Regions from separate parts of the Bacillus paranthracis genome, predicted to be linked through region 3. Evidence: riboswitches for the same ligand, from Rfam matches in the RefSeq annotation. Region 3 holds a riboswitch; each other region holds the start of a gene.
What was found. A riboswitch is a leader RNA that binds a small molecule or an ion and turns the genes downstream of it on or off. The one in region 3 is predicted to bind S-adenosylmethionine.

Region 1 (5,121 bases), 920 kb from region 3:
TGGATGATTCTTGTATTAGGAACACTTACGGCGATTGGACCATTATCTATTGATATGTATTTGCCTTCGTTACCGAAATTAACGGATGACTTGCAAACAGGTGCATCTCTAGCACAGCTTACATTAACAGCTTGTTTGCTTGGGCTTTCAGTAGGACAATTATTTGTTGGCTCAATTAGTGATATTTACGGAAGACGCAAACCTCTTATTATTGCTCTTATTATTTATGTTGCTTCTTCTTTACTTTGTGCTGTTGCACCATCTATTTGGACTTTAGTATTATTACGCTTCCTACAAGGAGCTTCAGGATCAGCCGGAATTGTTATATCACGTGCAATGGTACGTGACATGTATTCAGGTTCTGAAATGACGAAATTCTTCTCACTGCTTATGTTAGTAAACGGAGCAGCACCTATTTTGGCACCGATTATTGGGGGACAATTATTACAGTTTACAACGTGGCGCGGTGTCTTTATCGTTCTCGGAGCAATAAGTGTATTTATGTTAATATCAGCTACTTTCGTATTACGTGAAACATTACCTCCTGAAGAAAGAGAAACAGGCGGTTTGTCAGGGACGTTAGCGACGTACGGAAAACTGTTAAAGGACCGTTTGTTTATGGGATATGCATTGTCACAAGGATTAGTAACGGCGGCAATGTTTGCATACATTTCGGGCTCACCATTTGTGTTGCAGAACATATACGGAGCATCACCACAGCAATTTAGTTTATTCTTTGCAATCAACGGTATCGGTATTATTATTGCGAGTCAGGTTACGGGTCGTTTAGCAGGGAAAGTGAATGAGAAGACATTATTTGTCTCTGGTATTGTTATTGCAGCTGTTGGTGGTTTATCTTTACTACTAACAATCTTATTAGGAATAGGGTTAATTGGTGTTTTATGCTCGTTATTCCTTGTCGTATCAAGTGTTGGGGTTGTCTCAACAACTGGGTTCTCATTAGCGATGAGAAATCAAAAACAAGCTGCAGGAACAGCATCAGCTTTATTAGGCTTATTACAGTTCATTTCAGGAGCGCTTGTTGCACCGCTAGTAGGTATTGGTGGAAGTAATACCGCATTACCGATGGGTGTTGTAATAGCTCTTTGTGAAATTGGTGCGGTACTATGCTATTTATTTATGGCTAGAAGAAGTGAAAAGCAGTTTGAACTGCAAGCAAGACAAAATTTAGAGGCTTAACAAAAAAGAACTGATTCAAAGGGAATATTTGAATCAGTTCTTTTTTTCATTTCTTTCAAATACCTCATACATATTATTCATGATCGTATCATATAAAATAGCAAGTTTATCCCACACCCAGCGATTACTATCAACTTCTTTTTCCCCGCAGTCGATAATATCGGTATGGTCGGTAATTTTATACGCTTTTTTAACGATAATAGGAGCAATTTTCGGTATACGTGGGATTTCTTTTAAGATATCTGCGAAGTTTCCAATGTAGACATGACCGATGATTTCGATTGTTAATGATTTATCTGATATATTTAGCACTGTATGAAATTGATTTGTATGTTGTTGTTTTAAATATTGGGCTAACTTAAATGGAGCATGCTTCTTTTTTAATACGCGGCGAAGGCTCTCTGTATTTTCGATATGAAGTGATTTTTCGCGAATAAGTACACGAATATCTTCTCCCATAAAAGGCATTGTATTGTACATAGATGATTCTCCTTAAAAACTTACATATGTTTGCGTTATGCATATGTAAGTCTAGCATGGTTTGTTCTTTATGTGTGCTTACAGTTTTGTAAGGTGCTGTAGTAAAGCAGTGCAAAAGTTATTTGTATAAAGTGACGATACTGTGACAAACATGTTGGTATATATATTACGATGTCGTCTTAAGTGTAAAAAGTAGGATGTTCTCGGTATAATAACAAGTGGAGATAAAAGAAACTATAATGAGTAGTAGCTGTAGATAAAAGGAGAAGAAGAGATGAAGAAGGTTTTGGGTATTGCTGTAATGGGAAGTATGATCCTTCTAGCAGGATGTAATGGAAATAAGGATACGAAAGAACCGAAAGAAAAGGTAGAGCAATCTACAGAACAAACAGAAGAAATGAAAGAATACCGTGCAGTACATGAAAAATACGATTTGAAAATGAATAAAGAAATTAATAACGCACTGCAGTTATTTGAAGTGGCAAAAGAAAAGGGCGGTAAGGAAATAACGACTGCTACATATAAAGAAGATGTGCAAAAGGTAACGACGAGCATGTTAGAAGATATTGATCATATACGAAAAGAAATTCGTGTTCCGAAGTCGAAAGAGCAAGAACATGAGGTATATGTCGGTTTCTTGAATGAATCGGAACAAGCAATGAAAAAATTACAGAAGTTAGCTAAAGAAGAAGATTCATCGTTGATTCGTGATATAGAAATTAATTTTGCAACAGCATCGACATACTATAAACGTTTTCAAGCAGAAACGAAAAAATAACCTTGCCTGTGCAAGGTTATTTTTTCTTCTTACCATCGCCGTCTTCATCCTCGGATACTAATACCTTCTGTTCTTCGTGAAATTCGGAAATAGTTTGCCCGGTAATATTATCAAAGGGGGTGTAAAAAGAGGTAATGCTTTTCTTTTTAATGAAAAGTTTATAAAATCCAATGATAACAAGTATAACGATTGTTAATGGTAATCCTATAGTTGCTAGAAGTAAGGGATCCATCATATAACTCCTTTCATATCGGTTTTTTTATTATAGGCGAAAAACTGTAATTTAGATAAATACACTATTAAAAACTGATTTTTCTAAATATACCCAATTTGATTGACTTTTCATTTTTTCAGAATTATAATTCGAAATATACAATTTGAACCAAATAATAAAATAGCAATTTACTTATCCAGAGAGGTAGAGGGACTGGCCCTATGACACCTCAGCAGCGGGTTCTGTAATAGGAACACCGTGCTAATTCCAGCAAGCAAGTCTTGAAAGATAAGTGATGGGCCTTTGTTTATTAAGCCTTGATCTTATTTTTTAAGATCAAGGCTTTTTGTATTCTAAAAAGGGAAAAGGGAGTAATGGAAAAAGCACGTTCATAAAACTAAGTAAATATATGTGTTTAGGGGGTATTGGAGTGTATGTAATTAAAAAATTATCGGTTATGGTGTTCACACTATGGGTTATTACGACGGTGACATTTCTAATTATGCATATTATTCCGGGGGATCCATTTTCATCAGATGCAAAGATCTTTCCGGAGGAAGTTGTGCAAAATATGAGAGCGAAGTATCACCTTGATGAACCGTTATGGAATCAATATGTTGCTTATTTAGACGGCGTAGTTCATTTTGATTTTGGTGAATCTGTTCAATCAACCGGGCAAGGTGTATCAGAAATCATAACAACTGGCTTTGGTCCATCAGCAATTATTGGTTTACAAGCACTTATTATTTCATTGCTAGTCGGAATTGCTGCAGGTACATTTGCTGCTCTCTATCATGGGAAAGTAATTGATTATGGTGTAAGTTTACTTGCCATCCTCGGTATTTCTATTCCGAGTTTTATTTTAGCACCACTATTTATACAAGTATTCGCTATTCAATTCGAGCTCTTACCAGTAGCCTCTTGGGGTACATTTGAACATACGGTATTGCCATCCTTTGCATTAGCGTTAGGACCAATCGCAGTGATTACAAGGTTTGTTCGCTCTAATATGATCGAAGTACTGCAGAGTGATTATATTAAGTTAGCGAGAGCGAAAGGTATACCGATTAAGAAAATTATTATAAGACATGCTCTTCGAAATGCAATTGTTCCGGTACTTACATTTGTTGGGCCGTTAATGGCTGGGTTGTTAACGGGGACTTTTATTATTGAAAAAATCTTTGCAATTCCTGGTCTCGGAAAATATTTTGTAGATAGTATTTTTAACCGAGATTATCCAGTCATTATGGGGACAACGATTTTCTATAGTGCATTATTAATTTTTTGTATTTTCATTACAGACATTATTCATCGTATTGTTGATCCGCGTATTCGTTCTATTACGTAAGGAGGGAGGATATTTAAATGGGTGCTTATGAAATTAATAAACAGTTATTGACAAATGAAGAGAAAAAAGAATTAACGAGAAATAAAGATCAGCAAGCAATTAGCAGAAAAAAAGAAGTGTTTCGTAAGTTTGTATCGAATCCAATCGCAGTTCTAGGAACGGTGACATTGTTACTCATTATTATTTTTTCTCTTATCGGTGAAAGTTTAACCACTTTTACTGCGAGTGAACAAGTAAAAGAGGCGACAAATCTACCTCCTAGTAGTGAGCATTGGTTTGGAACAGATGATTTAGGTAGAGATATTTGGGCGCGTACTTGGGCTGGTGGGAAAATTTCGTTAGTAGTTGGATTAGTAGCAGCTGTTCTTGATATAGGACTTGGTGTACTAATTGGAGGATTTAGTGGATATGTGAGAGGGCGTAATCGCCTTGGAACGTTAATAGATGAGTGGATTGTACGAGGGATTGAAATATTATACGGTATCCCATATTTATTAATTGTAATTTTATTGCTAATCATTATGAAACCAGGACTTTTTACAATTATTATCGCCCTTGCATTAACAGGTTGGATTGGTATGGCACGTCTCGTTAGGGCGCAAGTCTTATCTTTAAAGCAAAGAGAATTTGTTATTGCAGCGGAACGATTAGGCACATCTCATATGAAGATTATATATGGACATATCATTCCGAACTTAACAGGTATTATTATCGTAAATTTATCATTTACAATTCCAGCGGCTATTTTTTCAGAATCATTTTTAAGCTTCATCGGACTGGGAGTACAATCACCGGCGGCAAGCTGGGGGACAATGACGAATGATGCGCTTGGGACATTATTAAGTGGGGAATGGTGGCAACTTTTCTTCCCATCACTGATGATTGCGCTTATTATGTTCGCATTTAATGCAATTGGTGATGGTTTGCAAGATGCAATTGATCCAAAAATCGTAAAACGGAATCGAAAGGAGAAAAAACATGGGACAGCTTTTATCTTTAGAAAACGTAACGTTAGCCGTTGAAAAAGAGAATAGTAAGCAAGAAATTGTGAAACATGTTTCCTTTTCTATTAACGAAGGTGAAATTGTTGCACTTGTAGGA
Region 2 (5,121 bases), 640 kb from region 3:
CATATAAAGGTAATATTCAATTACATCCTGATATAGCAAATGCTCTTCTCTCTCAAACATTACCTGTAGAAGAAAAGGAAGAAGAGCCTTCTATTCAAGTGGATGTGTTAACAGCGAGAGAAAATGAAGTATTGCAGCTATTAGCGAAAGGGATGAGTAATAAAGAAATCGCTTCTGTTTTAGTTATTACGGAAAAAACGGTAAAAGCTCATGTAAGTAGTATTTTGAGTAAGTTGAATTTATCTGATCGTACGCAAGCAGCATTATATGCAGTAAAAAATGGAGTTGTATAAGACGAAAGTCGTAAGACCTAGTTCGCCTTTAGAAGGTGGACTTTTTTTATGGAAAAATACGTCTATGTGAGGACGAAATTGTCTTGATATAAAGATAAAATATGTTTGTAAGCAACAAAACAACAATTACAAGGGATACCTTTTTTGAAAGCATATAACAACAGAAGAGTTAGTACTAGGAGGAAAACATAATGACAAAAGTTTTATTCGTAAAAGCAAACAACCGTCCAGCGGAACAAGCAGTTAGTGTAAAATTATATGAAGCGTTTTTAGCAAGTTACAAAGAAGCGCATCCAAACGATACAGTAGTAGAACTTGATTTATATAAAGAAGAATTACCATATGTAGGCGTAGATATGATTAATGGTACATTCAAAGCTGGTAAAGGGTTTGATTTAACTGAAGAGGAAGCAAAAGCAGTAGCAGTTGCTGATAAGTATTTAAATCAATTCCTAGAAGCTGATAAAGTCGTTTTCGGTTTCCCATTATGGAACTTAACGATTCCAGCAGTGTTACACACATATATTGATTATTTAAACCGTGCTGGTAAAACGTTTAAATATACGCCAGAAGGTCCAGTTGGTCTAATTGGAGATAAGAAGATTGCATTATTAAACGCGCGCGGCGGTGTATACTCTGAAGGTCCAGCAGCAGAAGTAGAAATGGCTGTTAAATATGTAGCAAGCATGATGGGCTTCTTCGGCGCAACAAACATGGAAACAGTAGTTATTGAAGGACATAACCAATTCCCAGATAAAGCAGAAGAAATCATTACAGCTGGTCTTGAAGAAGCAGCTAAAGTAGCAAGTAAATTTTAATTGAAAATAGAATCGTCACTCAAAAAAGTAGCATTAACAGATAAACGTTAATGCTACTTTTTTATATTTTAAGTTCGTCAGCTAGTTTTTCTAACTGAATTCGATCTTGTATGTAATAGGTTCTTCCATCTTTCTTTAAGTAATTTTGTTGGCAAAATTGGTTTAATACATATAAAAGGTGACGGTAGCTAACATTTAAGTATTCCGAAACCTCAGTATGTTTTTCTATATAACTGTTATTTTGTTCTGTTAATAGAATAAACGCCGCTAATCGATTTTCGAACGGATAACTATTATTTTTAGCATAACTTTCTGTTCGGGTAATGGTTTTCTCACCGATAAATTTGCATAGTTTCTGTAGAAAGGTAGCATCTTGTAACAAAAGATGCTGACAATCTTTAAGAGGAAGCGCTAAGCATATACAATCTTCCATTACTTCCACCGTTTTCGTAACAGATTCTACGCCAATTAATCCTAATTCCCCAATGAACGAAGGTGCCTGAATAAAGTTAATCAAGGAGACCTTTCCGTTTTTGTGACTCATATATATTTTTGCTTTCCCAGAAATTAAGTAATAAAGATAAGGAACATCGACCCCTTCATTACATATCTTTTCTCTCTTCTGAAAGGAATGTAGTTCAGCATACGGTAAGATATCAAAAGAAAAAAGAGTATGGAAATTGTAAGTTTGTATGTAATGAGAGATTTCTTCGCTATTTCTGCTGACTTTCATGTTTTCACCTCATGTTTAGTATGAGATATCTCCTATTATTTTTACAAGAAAGAATGATACGATTTACGTAAATTTGTTTTTGTAGAAAAGAGAGTGTGAAGGGCTTATGAAAAAATATAAAACATTATTATTCGATGTAGATGATACATTGTTGGATTTTCAAAAGGCAGAAAAATCGGCATTACGTATGCTTTTTGAAGAGAAAGGGATGTCTCTCACTAGCGAGATTGAAGCGCAATATAAAAAAATTAATAAAAGTCTTTGGACTGCTTTTGAAGAAGGTAAAATAAATCGTGATGAAGTTGTAAATACACGATTTTCAATTTTGTTTAAAGAATACGGGGAAGAAGTAGATGGGATATTATTCGAAAATAATTATCGCAGTTACTTAGAAGAAGGAAATCAGCTCATGGAAGGTGCCTTACAATTTATAAATCAAATTCAAAGTGAGTACGATTTATATATAGTGACAAACGGTATTTCTAAGACGCAAGATAAACGATTACGTAATGCAGGGTTACATGCCTTGTTTCAAGATATTTTCGTTTCTGAAGATACAGGTTATCAAAAGCCGATGAAAGAGTATTTTGATTATGTTTTTGAAAGGATTCCTAACTTTGTTCCTGAAGAAGGGCTCATTATTGGGGATTCATTAAGCGCTGATATGAAAGGTGGATATGTAGCGGGAATTGATACTTGTTGGTTTAATCCAGAAAGGAAATTAAATGATAGTGGGATTATACCGACATATGAAGTGCATAATTTTGAGGAGTTATATGCATTATTGAAGCAACATGTGTAATGAGAATAGGCAGTGGAACCTTTGTCCACACTGCCTATTTTTTTTATTTGTAGTTTCGTTATGTTTTGGAAGTGGAAATGCATTTCCGATAGTAGCTGCCCCAAGCATTGGTAATAGTAAATTAAGCGGAGGTTTTAAAAGGTCTTTTTCAAATGGATATAGAATATATTTCTTCTGTTATGTACATTAAGTTCTTTGTATTTAATTTAGAACATTCAGAAAAACTAATTGACATGAGGAAATTATTGCTATAAAATCAACGGTAATTGCATAGTCTTATCAAGAAAAGGTGGAGGGACAGGCCCGATGAAACCTTGGCAACAGCCGTATAACGGAATTGTGCCAAATCCTGCAGGTAATAACCCTGAGAGATAAGAAAGAGCCTTTAGAGCGTGTTTCAAACTGCTCCTTTCTTGTTTTCAGGAAAGGGGCAGTTTTTTATTTTGTATAAAAGAAAGGAGAATGAGAAATGGGAGAATCATGGGGGAAAGGAACGATTTGTGTGCAAGGTGGCTATACGCCAAAGAATGGTGAACCGCGTGTTTTACCGCTTTATCAAAGTACAACGTATAAATACGATACTTCAGATGATTTAGCAGCGCTATTTAATTTAGAGGCAGAAGGATATATCTACACGCGTATTGGAAATCCTACTTTAGCTGCATTTGAGCAAAAGTTAGCGGATTTAGAGGGTGGTGTAGGTGCTGTTGCAACGGCTTCTGGGCAAGCTGCTATTATGCTTGCTGTTTTAAATATTTGTAGTAGCGGAGACCACTTGCTTTGTTCTTCCACAGTTTATGGCGGGACGTTTAATTTATTTGGAGTGAGTTTGCGTAAACTTGGTATCGATGTTACATTCTTTAATCCGAATTTAACTGCTGATGAAATTGTGGCCCTTGCTAATGATAAGACGAAACTCGTTTATGCAGAATCGCTAGGAAATCCGGCGATGAACGTTTTAAATTTCAAAGAACTTTCAGATGCAGCGAAAGAGTTGGAAGTACCTTTTATCGTGGATAATACATTAGCAACTCCTTATTTATGCCAAGCATTTGAACATGGAGCAAATATTATCGTTCATTCTACGACAAAATATATTGATGGTCATGCAAGTTCGTTAGGTGGCATTGTAATTGACGGAGGGAACTTCGATTGGACAAACGGGAAATATCCTGAACTAGTTGAACCGGATCCAAGTTATCACGGCGTAAGTTACGTTCAAAATTTTGGTGCAGCAGCTTATATTGTGAAGGCACGTGTTCAATTATTAAGAGACTACGGAAACTGTATGAGCCCATTTAATGCGTATATTAGCAATATCGGCTTAGAAACATTGCATTTACGAATGGAGCGTCATAGTGAAAATGCTCTTGCAGTTGCTAAATGGCTTGCTGATCATGAACGTATTGAATGGGTGAACTATCCGGGATTAAATAGTAATGAAAATTACTCGTTAGCACAAAAGTATTTGAAAAAAGGTGCTAGTGGTGTTTTAACATTCGGCATTAAGGGAGGATTAGAAGCAGCAAAAGAATTTATTTCAAATGTAAAACTAGCAACTCTCGTAACGCATGTGGCTGATGCGCGAACTTGCGTTATACATCCTGCTAGTACAACGCATAGACAATTAAGTGCCGAAGATCAGCGCTTAGCTGGCGTCACATCAGATTTAATTCGTTTATCAGTTGGCATAGAAGATGTTTCGGATATTATTGCAGATTTAGAAGCAGCGCTAGTCGGAGGCAAACAACATGCCGATCATAATTGATAAAGATTTGCCAGCTCGCAAAGTGTTGCAGGAGGAAAATATTTTTGTAATGACAAAAGAGCGAGCAGAAACACAAGATATCCGGGCATTGAAAATTGCTATATTAAATTTAATGCCTACAAAGCAAGAAACAGAAGCGCAATTACTTCGTTTAATTGGAAATACACCGTTGCAATTAGATGTTCATTTACTTCATATGGAATCGCATTTGTCTCGTAATGTTGCACAGGAACATTTAACGAGTTTCTATAAAACATTCCGTGATATTGAGAATGAGAAATTTGATGGACTCATTATTACAGGAGCACCAGTTGAAACCCTTTCTTTTGAAGAGGTAGATTATTGGGAAGAGCTTAAACGTATTATGGAGTATTCAAAAACGAATGTAACATCTACGCTTCATATTTGCTGGGGGGCACAGGCTGGTTTGTATCATCATTATGGCGTTCCAAAGTATCCTCTTAAGGAAAAAATGTTTGGTGTATTTGAACATGAAGTCCGTGAGCAACATGTGAAACTGTTACAAGGTTTTGATGAATTGTTTTTCGCCCCGCATTCGCGTCATACAGAAGTACGAGAGAGTGATATTAGAGAGGTGAAAGAATTAACATTATTAGCAAACTCTGAGGAAGCAGGTGTTCACCTTGTTATTGGGCAAGAAGGAAGACAAGTGTTTGCGCTCGGGCATAGTGAATATAGTTGTGATA
Region 3 (5,121 bases):
ATTTTTTCATCTTTCCTTTCTTAAAGACTTTTCTTCATTTTATCATACATATCTTTACACAATTATGTATGAAGCCAACAATGCGCCATGATACAATATAAGTATAATAACCCACAAAAAGGAAAGTGTACTTTCTTATACTCCTTAGACTACACACCTTTAGCTACTCTTTATATTTTCTACATACATAGAATTCAATTTTAAAACTTGTACTAAAAAATAAATTGGAGGTCTACCTATTATGGAACTATACAAAAAATTAACAACAACATTCATCCTCTTATTTATCGCTTCCATCACTGTCGGCTTTTCTCTAAAAGGCGCAATTCCATACGCTACATTAGTAAGTATTATATGCGCCACGCTATTTTTACTAAGCAGTGCATTTTGTGCGGGCAAAGCACGTCAAATGAAAAGTTAATTTCACATGTTTCAAAAAAAGCCAACTGTTTGTAAATCATGCCAAAAAGAAATACAAACATATGAAAAAGCATGGATTCATATGCCGCTTCCGGCAAATGGCATGACGAATATGAAAAAGTATATTGAGCTAGAAGGAGAGATTTATTGTAGCTCTTGTGTTGAAATAATGAACAAAAAATAGTAAATACAAAAGGGGGACTTACATTGTTTGAATCAAACCGTATCCAGTTACGAAAGTTTTCCGAAGATGATATTCTAACATATTATAAATGGCATAATGATATGGACGTTATGAGTTCAACTACTCTCACTCTTGATAAATATTCCCTTCAAGACACAGAAAAACTTTGCCAGCAATTTATTCATTCTCCGAACTCTAAGAGCTATATCATTGAAGAAAAAGCTACGCATCTTTCAATTGGTATTACTTCTTTAATTCATATTGATTCGTATAATCGAAACGCTGAATGTATTATTGATATTGGTAACAAGAGTTACTGGGGGCAAGGTTATGGGAAGGAAGCTTTCATCTTATTATTGGATTATGCATTTTTAGAATTAAATTTACATCGCCTTTCTTTACGAGTATTTTCTTTTAACGATAGAGCAATTAAATTATATAAATCGCTCGGTTTTCAACATGAAGGAACTTGTAAAGAAGCTATATTCCGCAATGGCACTTGGCATGATATTGAATTCTTCGCTTTATTCCAACGTAATTATATATAAAAAAAGCTTTGCGCTCACTGCGCAAAGCTTTTTTTCATATATTATAGACCAGCTTGCTCTTTTAAAGCTGCAGCTTTGTCTGTACGTTCCCATGATAGATCTACATCAGTACGTCCGAAGTGGCCGTAAGCTGCAGTTTGTTTGTAAATTGGGCGACGTAAGTCTAGCATTTTAATAATACCAGCTGGGCGAAGATCGAAGTTGTTACGAACTAGTTCTACTAATACGTCTTCAGATACTTTACCAGTGCCGAATGTATCAACTGAAATTGATACTGGTTGTGCTACACCGATTGCGTATGCAAGTTGTACTTCTGCTTTTTCAGCAAGACCAGCTGCTACGATGTTTTTCGCAACATAACGAGCTGCATATGCTGCAGAACGGTCAACTTTCGTTGCATCTTTACCAGAGAATGCACCGCCACCATGGCGAGCGTATCCACCGTAAGTATCAACGATGATTTTACGTCCTGTTAAACCAGCATCACCTTGTGGTCCACCAATTACGAAGCGGCCAGTTGGGTTAATGAAGAATTTCGTTTCTCCATCGATTAATTCTGCTGGTACTACAGCTTTAATTACGTGCTCTTTTAAGTCGCGATCGATTTCTTCCCATGTAACATCTGGGTGATGTTGTGTAGAAATTACGATAGTATCAACACGTACTGGTTTACCATTTTCATCATACTCAACTGTAACTTGCGTTTTTCCATCCGGACGTAGGTATGATAATGTATCATTTTTACGTACTTCAGTTAAACGGCGAGCTAATTTGTGAGCAAGCGAGATTGGAAGTGGCATTAACTCTTGTGTTTCATTACATGCGAAACCAAACATTAAACCTTGGTCTCCTGCACCAATTGCCTCAATCTCAGCGTCAGTCATTTGACCTTCGCGTGCTTCTAGCGCTTGGTCAACACCCATAGCGATGTCAGCAGATTGCTCATCGATAGATGTTAAAACTGCACAAGTTTCTGCATCGAATCCGTATTTTGCGCGTGTGTAACCAATGCCTTGAATTGTTTCACGAACGATTTTTGGAATATCTACGTAAGTAGAAGTCGTAATTTCCCCCGCTACCAATACTAAACCAGTTGTTACAGTTGTTTCACAAGCTACACGTGCATTTGCGTCTTTTGATAAGATCGCATCTAAAATTGAATCAGAAATTTGGTCACAAATTTTATCTGGATGTCCTTCAGTTACAGACTCAGATGTGAACAGATGACGTTTTTTTGTCATGTGGTAAACCTCCCTACAGTAATTGTATATATTGTACGGAACTCATCCTTAATTTGCCACAGATTGCGACATACATTTATTCTCCCACACAAGCATACAGAAAAACCTTTCCTACATAATAGAGAGGAAAGGTTTAATTTGCTACTTGCATACTGCTTTTTGCCCTTCGCTCTTATCGTTCGAGACCTGTAGCCTCGCACAGGTTTTAGCACCTATTCACTTGTGTTTACCAATACAAGTGAGGTTGCTGGGCTTCATCGGGCCTGTCCCTCCGCCAGCTCGGGATAAGAGAGTATCCGTCCCAACCTATACTAAAGAAATGATATTCATTTGTCAATTAATATTCACATTTTCGTGAAAGTTTTTCTCAATGCGCCTAAAATGAAATATTAATAAGGAAATAATGTATTCACACAAACAAAAAGAAATAAATAGTATACATTATTTATATAATTGTGTTATACTCTTATTGGGGATTACGAGAAATATTTCATTAAATGAAAAGGATGGTATATAAATATGAGTACTGTGAATGTCCAAATTGGTTTACACGAATTATTGAACGGAAGCAATGCACAGATTCAACTAAGTGTTCCGCAATTAGTGGAAAAAGTATTAATGCGAAATGAAGGGAAATTAACTTCGACTGGTGCCGTTTCTGCTTCAACTGGAAAATATACAGGACGTTCTCCTAAAGATAAATTTATTGTGAAAGAAGCATCGGTTGCTGACAAAATTGCTTGGGGAGCAGTGAACCAACCGATTTCTGAAGAACATTTTAATAAATTATATACGAAAGTTTTAGAATACTTAAAAGAGAAAGAAGAGTTATTCGTCTTCAAAGGATTTGCAGGCGCTGACCGCAATTACCGCCTACCAATTCAAGTTATTAATGAATATGCATGGCACAATTTATTTGTACATCAACTATTCATTCGTCCAACTGAAGAAGAATTAACAACTCATGAATCAGAGTTCACAATTGTTTCTGCACCGAATTTCAAAGCTGATCCAGCTGTTGACGGTACAAACTCTGAAGCATTCATTATGGTTTCATTCGAAAAACGTATCGTACTAATTGGTGGTACAGAATACGCTGGAGAAATGAAAAAATCAATCTTCTCTATTATGAACTTCTTATTACCTGAACAAGATATCCTTTCTATGCATTGCTCTGCAAACGTAGGTGAAGAAGGCGATGTAGCATTATTCTTCGGTTTATCTGGAACAGGTAAAACAACATTATCTGCTGATCCAAACCGTAAATTAATCGGTGATGATGAGCACGGTTGGTCTGATAACGGTGTATTCAATATTGAAGGCGGTTGCTACGCGAAATGTGTAAACCTTTCTCACGAGAAAGAACCACAAATTTTCGATGCAATCACATTTGGATCTGTTTTAGAAAACGTTATCATTAATGACCAAACGCGTATCGCAGACTATAACGATACTACTTTAACAGAAAATACTCGTGCTGCATACCCTATGCATGCGATTGACAATATCGTACTGCCAAGTGTTGCAGGACACCCAAATACAATTATCTTCTTAACTGCTGATGCATCTGGCGTATTGCCTCCAATCAGTAAGTTATCAAAAGAACAAGCTATGTATCACTTCTTAAGTGGTTACACTAGTAAACTAGCAGGAACAGAGCGCGGTGTTACATCTCCGCAAGCAACATTCTCAACTTGCTTCGGTTCACCATTCTTACCACTTGATGCATCTCGCTATGCTGAAATGCTTGGTGAAAAAATTGAGAAACACGATGCGAAAGTATTCTTAGTAAACACTGGCTGGACTGGTGGCGAATACGGCGTTGGTAAACGTATGAACTTAGGTTACACTCGTGCAATGATTCAAGCAGCATTAAGCGGTGAACTTGCGAAAACTGAAACAGCTAAACATGACATCTTCGGTCTTGAAGTTCCACTTCACGTACCAGGTGTACCTGACGAAGTGTTAATGCCTGAACAAACTTGGGCTGATAAAGCTGCTTATAAAGCAAAAGCAATCGAACTTGCAAATGAATTCAAAGCTAACTTCAAAAAGTTCGACAGCGTATCTGAAGACATTATTAACTTAGGCGGCCCAATCGCTTAAGCGCAAACTTTCTGTTGGAATAACCCTTTACTCATATGAATAAGTGTCGTGTAACCGTAAAGTTTCGCGTACTCACCGACAAAACCCAATGCGGCTTAACGGTTACACACACTTACATAAAAAAGAAGCTTACGTTTTTTACGTAAGCTTCTTTCTATATCTTATATAAAGTGAAACGTTACTCTCTTCATCTGTGACTTCGTTTGTTAATTTACATAATTTTCACTTTATAGTTATTTGTTTTTAGTTTTTCATGATATAATTTACATATATAGGAAGGGATGAAACCTATGGAAAAATTTTCTCGTACAGGAAAAAATTTATTCAGTTATGGAGCGATTCAAATGTTTTGGGGACTTGTAATGCTTAACGTTCATTTATTTGAGCATACAAGTGAAACGATAAAATATATTATTCTAATTACCGGAATAGTTTTTTGTATTATATCCAACTTTTTTAAAGAACATAAAAGTCATACTAATACGTAATTTCATGTTAACTTATCGGAAGCAAAAACCTATATTTTATGCAACGTTTCGCTTCCTGTTGTACTATTCATCGCTGGATCCCTTATTCTAGGGTAAATTCATTTTTACACATACAACTTACGGATTCGAACATA
Region 4 (5,121 bases), 2.2 Mb from region 3:
TAAAGTTTGTAAAAATTTCTTGTGCTTCATAAGTTCCGTAATAATCTCCTACCCCAGCATGATCGCGCCCTACGATAAAGTGGGTACATCCAAAATTCTTTCTAACTAATGCATGGAATATTGCTTCCCTCGGTCCTGCGTAACGCATTGCCGCAGGAAATACACTTAAAAAGACACGATCTTTCGGATAATAGTTTTGAAGTAATACTTCATAGCTTTCCATCCTTACATCAGCTGGAATATCATCCGACTTCGTTTCCCCAACGAGCGGATTTAAAAAGAGTCCATCTACAATTTCAAGAGCAGATTTTTGAATATATTCATGGGCACGATGCACCGGGTTCCTCGTTTGAAATCCTACTACTGTTTTCCAACCACGTTTTTTAAATTCTTCTCTCGTTTCAATTGGGTCTAAATGATAAGAAGGAAACGGATTATTTTCAAAGCGTTTCGTCAGTACAATAGCTCCTCCGACGTAAACGTTCGGTCTTTCGTATAATTTTTTCACTCCAGGATGAGCCTCATCCGTCGTTTTATACACTAGTAACGCTTCTTTTTCCTTATCAGGCACAAAAATATCTTCTATTTGAATGACACCATATACATTTCCACCGTTAACAAGTTTTACTTCCTCTCCAACTTTTAGCGTCTCTGCTACTTCTTCTGTTACTGGTAATGTAATGGGTATACTCCAAACGCTCCCATTAGCTAAACGAAGCGTTTCTACAACCGAATCATAATCTTTCTTTCCTAAAAAACCAGTAAGCGGGCTATATCCCCCTGTCGCTAATAGTTCTAAATCACTTAACGCAATGTTATCTAGCCCAATTTCTTTTTCAATTTGTAATACGTCATATGTCTCGTCTACACGGTTTACTAATTCGTTTACTGTACTCATGTTCTATATCCCCTCTTAGTTTTATTTCAAGATTCATCTTATTGATAATGAAGACCACATTCAGTTTTCACTTTCCCAGCCCATCTACCATCTCTTGAATCGCCACCCTCTCCTACAGGCAACGTACACTTCTCACACCCAATACTTGGATATCCAATATCATGTAATGGGTTATACGGCAAGCTATGCTTGTATACATATCGCCATACCTCTTTCCACGTCCAATGAATGAGCGGACAAACTTTAATAGATTGAAAGCGATGATCTTGATTTATAAACTTTGTATGCTTACGCGTTTCTGATTGTTCCCTCCTCAACCCCGATATCCACGCTTTTTCATTCGCTAATGATTCTTCTAATGGTAAAATTTTCCTAATATTACAACAAAGGTTAGGATTGCTTTCCCATAGCTTGTTACCATGCAAGTTGGCTTGTTCATCAAGTGTAAGTTTTGGCTGTTTTTCTATAATATTTAATGAAGGAAATCGTTCCCGCACTTTTTGAATTAATTCATACGTTTCTTGAAAATGTACGTTAGTATCTAAAAAAACAACTTTAGCAGATGGATTTACTTGGTTAATAAGATGCAGCAGTACCATCCCTTCCACTCCGAAGCTACATGCGTATACAATTTCACTTTTATATTCTTTATAAGCCCAACTTAATGCAGATAACGCGCCTTTCGTTTCATCTTCTTCTGAAAATGAAACATCATTTTCTTCCCACGTTTCATACGTCAACATGTTTTTTCCCCCTGTAAAAGCAAAAAGACGGTTTTAACCTAATAAAATAGGTTAAAACCGCCTCTAGTTTTTCTAGTCAGCGCTTTTTACTTTAAACGTACTTTTTCACTTCTCTCTAATTGAATGACTTTTCCATCTTGCACAACAATTGTAATTGAACCATATTTCATATCAGCAAGCATCGCTTCAATTTTCTCAGATACTTCCTCAAAATGTTCCCGTACACTCACGCGAACAGCCCCCCTTTTTATTCATAAAAAAAATCTTTCCCATTTCGAAAAGACTGTTCGGTAATATATTTTACCTTATCTTTCAAAATGGATTCCATTTTGCTGGATTTAGCACCTTGCTTTCTATAAGCAGGTTGCCGAGCTTCGCCGGGCCAGTTCCCTCCGCTTCTCTTGATAAGCTTTGTATTTGTATTTTATCATAATTCTGATTTTTTTCAATCCTAGTTTTCCGATATATTTTAATTATTTTATTTTACAAAAAAGGAATTGCCCATCCGAACAACTCCTTTTTCCTCATTTAAACAAGTTCTTTAATACGTATGCGATCGTTCCCAATAATATTTTCATATGTTTCGCGCTCTACAACAATTTGTGATGTACCGCCTTTCACGAAGACGACAGCTGGTCTACGAATCCGATTATAATTATTCGCCATCGAGTACCCGTATGCCCCTGTACAAGAAATCGCTAGTAAATCGGCAGAGGCAACTTTCGGTAAAGTAATATCCCAAATTAACATATCTCCACTCTCACAGCATTTCCCTGCAATCGAAACAACTTCCTCGTTCTCATCATTCCCTCGATTCGCTAACATCGCTTCATAACGAGCGTTATATAAAGCAGGTCTTAAATTATCAGTCATCCCACCATCCACTGATACATATTTCCGAATACCCGGAATGTCCTTCACAGATCCGACTGTATAAAGTGTCGTTCCAGCATCACCTACAATGCTACGACCTGGTTCAACCCATATTTCCGGTAGTGGATATTCACATACTGTAAATTGTTCTCTCACCGCACTTGTTACAGCTCGCACATATGTCTCAAGAGTTAATGGTGTATCTGATTCTGTATAGCGTATTCCGAATCCTCCGCCCACATTTAGCACTTTTACTACATAGTTTGTTCGCTCTCTCAATTCTTCTAAAAATTGATGAAGAACTTCAATCGCTCGCACAAAGCCAGCCGTTTCAAATATTTGTGATCCGATATGTGAATGAATTCCTAACACGTTATAATTTGATTTTTGTAAAGCAAGCTCAATTGCCTGCATCGCTTGACCATTTGACACGCCAAATCCAAATTTTGAATCATCTTGACCTGTTGTAATATATTCATGTGTGTGCGCCTCTACTCCGGGCGTTACACGAATTAATATGTTCACAAATTTCCCATGTTGCACTGCTAAATCATGCAAAATTTCTAATTCTAAGAAGTTATCTACGACAAAACAACCAATATTCGCCTGAAGAGCCATCACAATTTCTTCATCTGTTTTGTTATTGCCATGAAAATGAATGCGCGATGCAGGAAATCCTGCTTGTAGTGCAGTATATAATTCTCCTCCAGAAACAACATCTAATGACATATTCTCTTCACGAGCTACTCGGCACATCTCCATGCACAAGAACGCCTTGCTTGCATATGCTACTTGATAAGAGAACCCACTTTCTTTAAAAGCACGATGAAACGCGCGGCACTTTCCTCGAATTGACTCTTCATCGTATACATAAAGTGGTGTTCCATATTGTTTTGCTAGCTGCGTCGTGTCGCACCCTCCAATTTCTAAGTGTCCTTGCCCATTGATTCGGCTTGTGCCGTGTAAATACATTTGAATTCCTCCCTTATTTCCTCTAAAACTCATAACCCCAATCTTCTATTCATTGCAGCACGCTTTTAGATAGACAAAAAACGCGCGGAACAATGTTCACACGCGTTTCTTATTAGGAAAAATATATATTGAAAAAATAAACGAGTTGTTATCTCCTCAAAATAAGAAACCGCATCAACATCTCCAAATAGCTCTCCATAAAATAAATCTTATGACAGTACTACATTTATTCAATGCAGTCCCAATATATGAATAAGATGGTTATTCTTATATTTCGGCAATAGTCCCTTTCAACCTATGATCACAGATTCCATTAAATCTCCCATAGCTTACTCTTTCCTATCGCGGCCTCTACCTTTGAGAGTAGATGAGGTAAGTCTATTTAATTTTCAAACATCTAATTGTTGCTATTAACAATACCAAAGGACCATTTTATTTGTCAAACAATTTTTTATATTGCTTTTTGACAGTTTAGTTTCGTATCGTTTGGTAAGCGCTTTACTGAAACCTTTGTCACTTCCCATTCACCTTCTTCGTTATTAAATGTAATCGTTACCTTCTCAAATGGTGGCGCAATTTTCCCTGCAACACGTTCATACTTAGTCACTTCAATACTCGCTTGAAATAAATATGTACCGCTATACACTTTTTTTAAACTAATAATTTTCGGGCATTGATAAGGCTTCAAGCTCCCATATTGTTTTTCGATTGCTTTATTTATTTTCGGAAATAACACAGAATAAAGGGCATCTTCCATAAGAGGTGCATCATACTCTGCTACCGACACACTTGGTGAAGCAAAAAGTATAACACTACTGCATACTATAAAATATAATAATTTTCGCATTATAACCTCCGTATTGTTACACGATTCTTTCCGCGCACGATAATAATCATACATAGAAACTCCATTTTATTGTCTCCTACTGCCCTTTTTCTACTCAATTGTTATAAAAAAGTCCACAACTCTCTTTTATTTTCGTATAATGATACTCATAGTATAATAAACATAATAATAAAGGACTGTTCGTATATATAAAATGAGGCGCTAATCAAATAGGCCCACAAGAACCGTCATGCTTTTTAGGAGAGGAGTATATTATGCTACAACGTCTGTTTCCAAAACTGCGATTCGCACTCGTTGCAGTCGTTTTATTATGGATAAAAACATATATTGTGTACAAGCTAGCGTTTGATATTAAAATTGATAATTTCTTTGAAGAATTTATGCTTTTTATGAATCCACTAGCTGCGTTACTTTTATTTTTCGGTTTTGCATTATTTGCATCTAAACACCGAAATCGCATTATAGTTGGAATTAGTTTTATACTGTCATTCATTTTATTTGGAAATGCAATGTTTTATGGGTTTTATAACGATTTCGTTACGTTCCCAGTATTATTTCAAACAAATAATATGGCTGACTTAGGGACGAGTATAAAAGAACTCTTTACGTATAAAACATTACTGTTATTCGCAGATGCGATCATCTTAATGTTTCTTTCGCGTAAATTCCCATCATTTTGCGACAAAACGCCGCTTTCTCGCTCTGAGAAGAGAACTTTCTTTAGCGGTGTAACAGCTCTATTAGCACTACAAATTGTTGTTTCTGTTATTTATAAACCACAAATGTTC

Region 1: it holds a riboswitch for S-adenosylmethionine, as region 3 does, so the genes downstream of both, NLJ82_RS01095 (ABC transporter permease) here and metK (methionine adenosyltransferase) in region 3, are expected to answer to the same signal.
Region 2: it holds a riboswitch for S-adenosylmethionine, as region 3 does, so the genes downstream of both, NLJ82_RS26670 (bifunctional O-acetylhomoserine aminocarboxypropyltransferase/cysteine synthase) here and metK (methionine adenosyltransferase) in region 3, are expected to answer to the same signal.
Region 4: it holds a riboswitch for S-adenosylmethionine, as region 3 does, so the genes downstream of both, NLJ82_RS07375 (YezD family protein) here and metK (methionine adenosyltransferase) in region 3, are expected to answer to the same signal.

What each region holds. Positions count from the first base shown of each region.
Region 1 is NZ_CP101135.1:188,588-193,708, forward strand. Features, by position in the region: gene NLJ82_RS01075 (multidrug effflux MFS transporter) at 1-1,200, shown strand, start outside; gene NLJ82_RS01080 (hypothetical protein) at 1,234-1,680, opposite strand; gene NLJ82_RS01085 (hypothetical protein) at 1,955-2,458, shown strand; gene NLJ82_RS01090 (DUF3951 domain-containing protein) at 2,475-2,690, opposite strand; SAM riboswitch class I at 2,862-2,967, shown strand; gene NLJ82_RS01095 (ABC transporter permease) at 3,103-4,020, shown strand; gene NLJ82_RS01100 (ABC transporter permease) at 4,038-5,042, shown strand; gene NLJ82_RS01105 (ABC transporter ATP-binding protein) at 4,999-5,121, shown strand, end outside.
Region 2 is NZ_CP101135.1:5,151,719-5,156,839, reverse strand. Features, by position in the region: gene NLJ82_RS26690 (response regulator) at 1-293, shown strand, start outside; gene NLJ82_RS26685 (FMN-dependent NADH-azoreductase) at 485-1,111, shown strand; gene NLJ82_RS26680 (transcriptional regulator YeiL) at 1,173-1,844, opposite strand; gene NLJ82_RS26675 (YjjG family noncanonical pyrimidine nucleotidase) at 1,951-2,646, shown strand; SAM riboswitch class I at 2,920-3,024, shown strand; gene NLJ82_RS26670 (bifunctional O-acetylhomoserine aminocarboxypropyltransferase/cysteine synthase) at 3,116-4,414, shown strand; gene metA (homoserine O-acetyltransferase MetA) at 4,398-5,121, shown strand, end outside.
Region 3 is NZ_CP101135.1:4,513,596-4,518,716, forward strand. Features, by position in the region: gene NLJ82_RS23360 (MogA/MoaB family molybdenum cofactor biosynthesis protein) at 1-2, opposite strand, end outside; gene NLJ82_RS23365 (hypothetical protein) at 242-421, shown strand; gene NLJ82_RS23370 (hypothetical protein) at 428-604, shown strand; gene NLJ82_RS23375 (GNAT family N-acetyltransferase) at 628-1,152, shown strand; gene metK (methionine adenosyltransferase) at 1,194-2,393, opposite strand; SAM riboswitch class I at 2,563-2,684, opposite strand; gene pckA (phosphoenolpyruvate carboxykinase (ATP)) at 2,913-4,499, shown strand; gene NLJ82_RS23390 (hypothetical protein) at 4,790-4,987, shown strand.
Region 4 is NZ_CP101135.1:1,443,391-1,448,511, reverse strand. Features, by position in the region: gene sat (sulfate adenylyltransferase) at 1-898, opposite strand, end outside; gene NLJ82_RS07380 (phosphoadenylyl-sulfate reductase) at 937-1,641, opposite strand; gene NLJ82_RS07375 (YezD family protein) at 1,728-1,871, opposite strand; SAM riboswitch class I at 1,944-2,052, opposite strand; gene lysA (diaminopimelate decarboxylase) at 2,170-3,486, opposite strand; lysine riboswitch at 3,667-3,848, opposite strand; gene NLJ82_RS07365 (DUF3888 domain-containing protein) at 3,938-4,387, opposite strand; gene NLJ82_RS07360 (LTA synthase family protein) at 4,588-5,121, shown strand, end outside.